Rhodopirellula bahusiensis: one gene and its partner. The protein of the gene in region 1 interacts with the protein of each later gene in a pairwise test. Links are inferred from orthologs where the notes say so. Each region holds a gene or a part of one and is shown in the gene's direction. Other genes may lie near its edges.

Region 1 (3,286 bases):
GGATGTGAGAAGGGCTCCGAATCCGCCGCCGGAATCGCTGACCAAGCCAAAGCAGGCGTGGACTCCGCCGCTGGTGCTGCGAAAGACGCGACGACAGACGTGGTTCCTGAAGCTGCCAAAGAAACCGTTGACGGTGCCATCGACCAAGGTGGCGAGAAAGCCAAAGAAGGCATCGACGCAGCAGCTGGCACTGCTGAGTGATCAAATGGACTCGGCCTGAGTCCGATTGATTCACGTTCCATCACGGAGCCAAACTGCCGGCGACCTCGAATCGCCGGAGTTGGGCTCCGTTTTTTTGTGCGCGTGTATCACTGATACCGGTGGATTGCGGGACTGATGCTCAAACTAGCAAGGGGTCTGGAATCAGCGGGTCGCAAACGGACAATGGATGCCGATCTCGGTCCGCCGAGACCTTTGGTGACTCTCTCTTGCCCCAGGATCGTTTCGTGGCCTCCGATTCCATTGCCAGCCGCGTGCAACAACTTGTCGATGAAATCAATCACCACAATCGTCTCTACTACGACGATGCGGCTCCTGAAATCACCGACCTGCAATACGATCAATTGCTGGCCGAGCTGACGCAGCTCGAAGAAGAAAACCCGGAACTTCGCCAACCCAATTCACCGACGCAACTGGTCGGCGGCGACGTCGTCGATCAACTGGTTCAGATTCCCCACCGCGTCCCCATGTTGTCGATTGACAACACGTACAGCCGCGAAGAGTTGGCGGCGGCGATGGAGCGAATCGAAAAATCGCTCGAAGGCGAATCAGTTGCCTGGACGATGGAATACAAAATCGACGGCGTCGCGGGATCGATTCGCTACGAAAACGGCGAACTGACGCTGGCACTCACGCGAGGCAACGGGCAGGTCGGCGACGACATCACGCACAACGTCCGCACCATTCGCGAATTGCCTCGATCGATCGCGGACGCTGCGAAAGCCCATCCTGAAATTGCCGGTGGCAACGTTCCCGAGGTCCTCGAAGTTCGCGGCGAACTCTACATGACCGACGCGGATCTCGCGGATCTCAATGTCCGTCAAACCGAAGCGGGCCACGAACCGTTCAAGAACACACGCAACGTCACGGCGGGAACGATCCGCCTACTCGATCCCAAGATCGCTGCCTCGCGAAACATTCGCTTCTTTTGCCACGGCAGCGGTGAACTGATCGGAGTCCAAGCGACCGATCACATGACGTTCCTCAAGCATGTCGAAACATTGGGCATTCCCATTGCACCGGATGTCGTTCGCTTTGACAACAAAGAGGACGCCCTGCAAGCGATCGCGAAACTTGAGACGGAGATGCCCGACCTGCCGTTTGAGATCGATGGCATCGTGTTCAAAGTCGACTCGTTCGAGCAACGCGAAAAACTGGGTGTGCGCAGCAAGAGCCCGCGATGGGTGATCGCTTACAAATTCGAGCGATACGAAGCGATCACGACTCTCGAGGCCATCGATGTGCAAGTTGGCAAGACCGGCACGATCACGCCGGTCGCTTACTTGAAGCCGGTCGACATCGCGGACACCACCGTTTCGCGAGCCTCGCTTCACAACGCCGACGAGATCGAACGATTGGACGTTCGCGTTGGTGACACCGTGGTCGTCGAGAAAGCCGGCAAGATCATTCCAAAGGTTGTGCGAGTCGAGAAGCACGCTCGCACCAAACCGCTTCCCAAATTTGAATTCCCAACCCAGTGTCCCCAGTGCGACGAACCACTGACACGTGACGAAGGTGGCGTCTACATCCGCTGCACCAACCCGGCATGCCCCGCCCAACTTCGCCAGCGCCTGGTGTACTTCGGCAGTCGTACAGGCATGGACATCGATGGCTTGGGCGAAGAGGTCGTCGACCTGCTGCTGCAAAAAGAACTGGTCGAAAACTACGCCGACCTGTACCGATTGAATGTCGATGAACTGGCTGAGTTGACTTGGCCCCGACTGAGAAAGGGCAAAGGCGACGAGATGATCGAAGTTCAATTCGGTCGCAAGAACGCCGAAAACCTGGTCGCAGGAATCAACGAGAGCCGCACTCGCGGATTGGCTCGCGTGTTGTCGTCAATCAGCATCCGCCACATCGGACCACGCGTCGCAAAACTGATCGCAGCAAAGTACTGGAACCTCGATCTGCTGCGTTCCGCGAAAGCGGAGGACCTGGCCGCGATTCATGAAATTGGCGACCGGATCGCCGAGAGCCTGGTCAAATTCATCCACAGTGAATCAGGTTCGCAAACTCTGGCAGACTTGGATGCGGTGGGCGTCACCATGTCGGGCCCCGAGCCGGTGGAGTCACCCGACGAAGAAGAGAACCTGCCGCTCGCTGGCAAAAACATCGTCGCGACGGGAACACTGCAGCATTACACCCGCGATGAAATCAAAGCTCGCATCGAAGAGCTGGGTGGCCGAGCGGCGGGCAGTGTGAGCAAAAAGACGGACTTCCTGATCGCGGGTGAGAAAGCGGGCAGCAAACTCACCAAAGCAGAATCACTGGGTGTCGAAGTCCTCAGCGAAGAGGATTTTCGTTCGCGGTACGAAACCGAAACAACTTGATCACGCTTCTTCAGGTTCCTTTGGTGGCAACTTGCCACCATTTTCTTTTGCCTGAATCATGGCTTCTTCCAAGTCGCGCACCAATTTTGGGTTGATGTGCTTGGTCAGCATTTCACGCGTCACGCTAAACATTTCATCGACTTTGCGTTGCTGATTGGCGTTCTTACCGATCGCTTCGATGAACTCGGACTGACGCTTGCCCATGTCATTGGCAAGGCGTTCATTGGTCGGCTGGTTTCGCAAAACTTCCAACAGCTCTTCGGCTGATTCCAGGTCGCCTCGTTCCAGCCGCATCATGATTCGAGCTTTGAACAATTCGCGAATCGCCAACAGGTCGATGATCGAATTTTGAACGCCGCGAATGTACGACTCCGCTTGCAAACGCATGTCGTCACCACCAAGATCCGCAACCGTCTTTTCATGATGTCCGGGCACCATCGGCAAACGAGCCAAAACCGCTCCACCGTTTTTGACATACAGCAAACGCAGAGGCTGTTCGTCGGACGCCTCAACATCCAAGCGACCGTTCCAATCGGTGCGTCCGATGAAGGTCATGCTTTTGCCTTCGAGTTCCTTCTCGTAAATCTCGTAGCCAATCAGAGGCTGATTCGGATCTCCCTTGGCGTGCAGTCGCAACAGAGTCTCATTTCTCCGTGGTCGAATGCGCAGTCCTACTCGGTGCGTTCTCGCATTCTTGCGCCCCTGCAATCCGCCCGCGCGACCGGCGTGAAAATCCA
Region 2 (3,741 bases), on another replicon or contig:
ACGAGCGAGCCAATGCGGACCGGATCGCGTTGTTTGCCAAGTCCATCGAAGTGAAAAAGCTCGCTACGTCATGGCCGCTACAGGCTTGGATGTGGGCGACTGGCGTGGCTCTGATGGTTGCCATCACGGGTTGGACCTGGGCAGATTCCTCGCCGGTCCGCCGGCTGGAACTTGCATCGTTGGGCATCGGTGACCAGGAAGCGAAAGCGGCCGAGGGATCCGAAGCGGATTGGACCGCGATGACATTTCGCGCCGAATGGGTCGCGGTGACTCAGCCCGCCGGAGTCTGGCTGCGTCGAACGGTTGCGGTGAGCCTAGTGGTCGCTGCGGGCGTGCTGGTTATCGTCCGTGTGCTAGGCGTCGCTTAGCAGATAGCTGATTCGTAACCCGCCGCGTCAGCAAGGCTGAGCCTGCCCAGACGCCCCGGTGATCGATTCCTTGCTCACGCGGCGGGTTGCAATCGTTGGACCACCGCTGAGAACCGAGCGATCCAGCGAACCCCAGACGTGGCAGCCAGCTCTCATCCCACGCGGCTCGCCTACCAGACCGCTTGCCCGAAAACGCCCTCTGAGGGAACCTGTTTGCAACGCGGAGCGGTCGCTTTTTCTTTGCAAGTGCCCTGCCCCGCTCTGCCCTGCCCTTCCCCGCATCGCTAAGACGACATGGTCCGCTACAACCCCAACGAAATTGAACCTCGCTGGCAAGCTTACTGGGACGAACACCACACTTTCGCCACGCCCGAAAAGGTCGGTGAAAAGAAACGTTACGTGCTGGACATGTTCCCCTACCCCAGCGGCGACGGTTTGCACGTCGGGCACCCGGAAGGCTACACGGCAACCGACATCGTTTCGCGATTCGCACGAGCTCGCGGGGAATCGGTTTTGCACCCGATGGGATTCGACGCGTTTGGATTGCCCGCAGAAGAGCATGCGATCAAGACCGGCGAGCACCCTCGCGTTCAAACTCAACGCAACATCGACAACTTCACTCGCCAATTGAAGATGCTCGGTTTCAGCTATGACTGGGACCGAGTCTTGGCGACGACAGACGAAGAGTACTTCCGCTGGACGCAGTGGATCTTTGGCGTCTTGTATGACACTTGGTTCGACCAGGACCAACAAAAAGGTCGCCCGATCGCGGAGTTGCCGATCCCCGATAACGTCACCGCCGAAGGCGAGTTGGCGATCGAGCAGTATCGCGATTCAAAGCGGTTGGCTTACCTCGATGACGCTTTGGTGAACTGGTGCCCGAAACTCGGCACGGTGTTGGCCAATGAAGAAGTGGTCGATGGCAAAAGTGAAGTGGGCGGGCACCCGGTCAAACGGATTCCGCTGCGGCAATGGATGTTGCGGATCACGGATTACGCCGAACGGTTGTTGGAAGGCTTGGACGATCTCGATTGGCCCAACGGCATCAAGAAATTGCAGTCCGATTGGATTGGCCGCAGCACCGGTGGCGAAGTCGACTTCTACTTGCAACGCGGTGCCGCGGGCGACGACACCGGTCCGTTCGTTGCGTTCAAACGAGCTCGCGAAACAGAAGGCTTTCCATCCGATCCCGGCAAGGATTGCTTGCGTGTTTACACGACGCGTCCCGACACCTTGTTCGGAGCGACCTACATGGTCGTCGCGCCGGAACACCCATTGATCGACGTGTTGGTCAAACCCGAACAGAAAGACGAAGTCGACGCCTATCGCGAAAAGGCTTCGTTCAAAAGTGACCGCGAACGAACCGATGGCGACCGAGCCAAGACGGGTGTCTTCACGGGCTCGCACGCGATCAACCCTGCCGACGGACGCAGCATCCCGGTTTGGGTCGCCGACTATGTGTTGGCCGGTTATGGAACCGGCGCGATCATGGCCGTCCCTGCTCACGACGAACGCGATTTTGAATTCGCCGTGGCGTTTGACTTGCCTGTCATCCCAGTCGTCGATCCACCAGCGGACCACAAGCAACGCGAAGAGATCTTGGCCGGCAAAGCCTGCTTCGCCGCGGAAGGCGTTGCGATCAACAGCGGCGAGTACGATGGCAAGACGACCGCGGAAGTCAAAGCCGCTTTGACCGCGGAATTGGCCAAACAAGGCTTGGCCTGCGAAGCCGTCAATTACAAGCTGCGTGATTGGTTGTTCAGCCGCCAGCGTTTCTGGGGCGAGCCCTTCCCAGTCTTGCACGAAATTGATTCTGAAGGCAATGCGACCGGCGTGCGTCGCTTGGTTCCCGATGATCAATTGCCCGTGACGTTGCCGGAACTCGCGGACTTCAAACCACACGGTCGCCCCGAGCCGCCGCTCGCGAAAGCCGACGACGATTGGTTGATCGTGGAGCTCGACGGCAAACGCTATCGCCGCGAAACCAACACGATGCCTCAGTGGGCTGGTTCATGCTGGTACTACTTGCGGTACATCGATCCGAAGAACAGCGACGCATTGATCGATCCGCAGAAGGAAAAGGATTGGATGCCGGTCGACTTGTACGTCGGTGGTGCCGAGCATGCTGTGTTGCACTTGCTGTACTCACGGTTCTGGCACAAAGTCCTGTTTGATCGCGGCCATGTGACTTGCCCGGAACCGTTTGGCAAACTCGTCAACCAAGGCATGATTCTCGGCGAAGTCGAATTCACCAGCTTTGTGGATCCGTCCGGCAAACACGTTTCCACGAAAGACGTCAAGAAAGACTCTGAGGACAATCGCGTCCACAAAGCCACCGGCGAACCAGTCGAGATTGTTGCGTTGACGGAAGAACAAGTCGTCAAGAAAGGCGAAGGTTTTGTCTTGGCATCCGACGCCTCGATCAAGGTCGACAGTCGCGCATTCAAGATGAGCAAAAGCCGCGGCAACGTGGTCAACCCAGACTCAGTCGTTCGCGATTATGGCGCGGACTCGCTGCGTTTGTACGAGATGTTCATGGGCCCGCTGGAGGCGACCAAGCCTTGGGCGATGAACGGCGTCGGCGGCGTGCGCAGCTTCCTCGATCGCGTCTGGCGGATGATCATCGATGAGCCCGAAGACGAGCTGAAGCTTTCCGGTGCGGTGGTGGACACGGCTTGCGATGAAGAGCAACTTCGCGTGCTGCATCAAACGATTCGCAAGGTAACCGAAGACAACGAAGCGATGAGCTTCAACACCGCGATTGCAAAGATGATGGAATTCACCAATCACTTCACCCGTTGCGAAACGCGACCGCGTGAAGCGATGGAATCGTTCCTGATATTGCTGGCTCCCTACGCACCTCACATGTGCGAAGAACTGTGGAAGCACCTCGGTCACACCGAATCGATTTCGCTGCAGCCTTGGCCGGAGTGGGACGAAGCCGCTTTGGTTCAGTCCAGCATCGAGATCCCGGTTCAGATCAACGGCAAGGTGAAAGCGAAGATCTCGTTGTCACCCGATGCGAAGCCGAACGAGATGGGCGAAGCAGCACTGGCGGATGCGGCGGTGCAAAACGCGATCGGCGACAAGAAGGTTGTCAAAACGATCGCCGTCCCTGGCCGAATGGTGAACCTAGTCGTCAAGTAACCTCCTGTAGCGTGGCGGTCACCGTCGTGAATGGGAATCAGTTCTCGGTGGGGGACCACCGCGCTGCAGGTTAACGCACGAATTCTGGTGAATCCGGTTGCGATGTTTCAGGTCGTCGCCGTAGGCCATGTCTCACATGGCGATGGTGAAATGCCGAGATAACCGACGCTCGTGAAGGAGCGTTGTGCGGGTACCAAGCCTCGCTTCTCACGCGCACCGGTTGGGT

Evidence for each region.
Region 2: the proteins of ligA (region 1) and leuS interact in binary tests that used the Escherichia coli proteins (3 or more experiments, as listed by UniProt). The link is inferred for Rhodopirellula bahusiensis from one-to-one orthologs.

Annotation. Positions count from the first base shown.
Region 1 is NZ_NIZW01000012.1:38,697-41,982, forward strand. The notes cover bases 34-2,997. They hold ligA (NAD-dependent DNA ligase LigA), read left to right. Parts: upstream 34-446; coding sequence 447-2,549; downstream 2,550-2,997. Other genes in these bases: CEE69_RS16230 (hypothetical protein), read left to right, coding at 34-201; CEE69_RS16240 (hypothetical protein), read right to left, coding at 2,550-2,997. Also shown: more of CEE69_RS16230, read left to right, coding at 1-33; more of CEE69_RS16240, read right to left, coding at 2,998-3,286. UniProt on the Escherichia coli protein: DNA ligase that catalyzes the formation of phosphodiester linkages between 5'-phosphoryl and 3'-hydroxyl groups in double-stranded DNA using NAD as a coenzyme and as the energy source for the reaction.
Region 2 is NZ_NIZW01000001.1:502,177-505,917, forward strand. The notes cover bases 297-3,715. They hold leuS (leucine--tRNA ligase), read left to right. Parts: upstream 297-662; coding sequence 663-3,515; downstream 3,516-3,715. Other genes in these bases: CEE69_RS02045 (hypothetical protein), read left to right, coding at 297-368. Outside these bases: more of CEE69_RS02045, read left to right, coding at 1-296.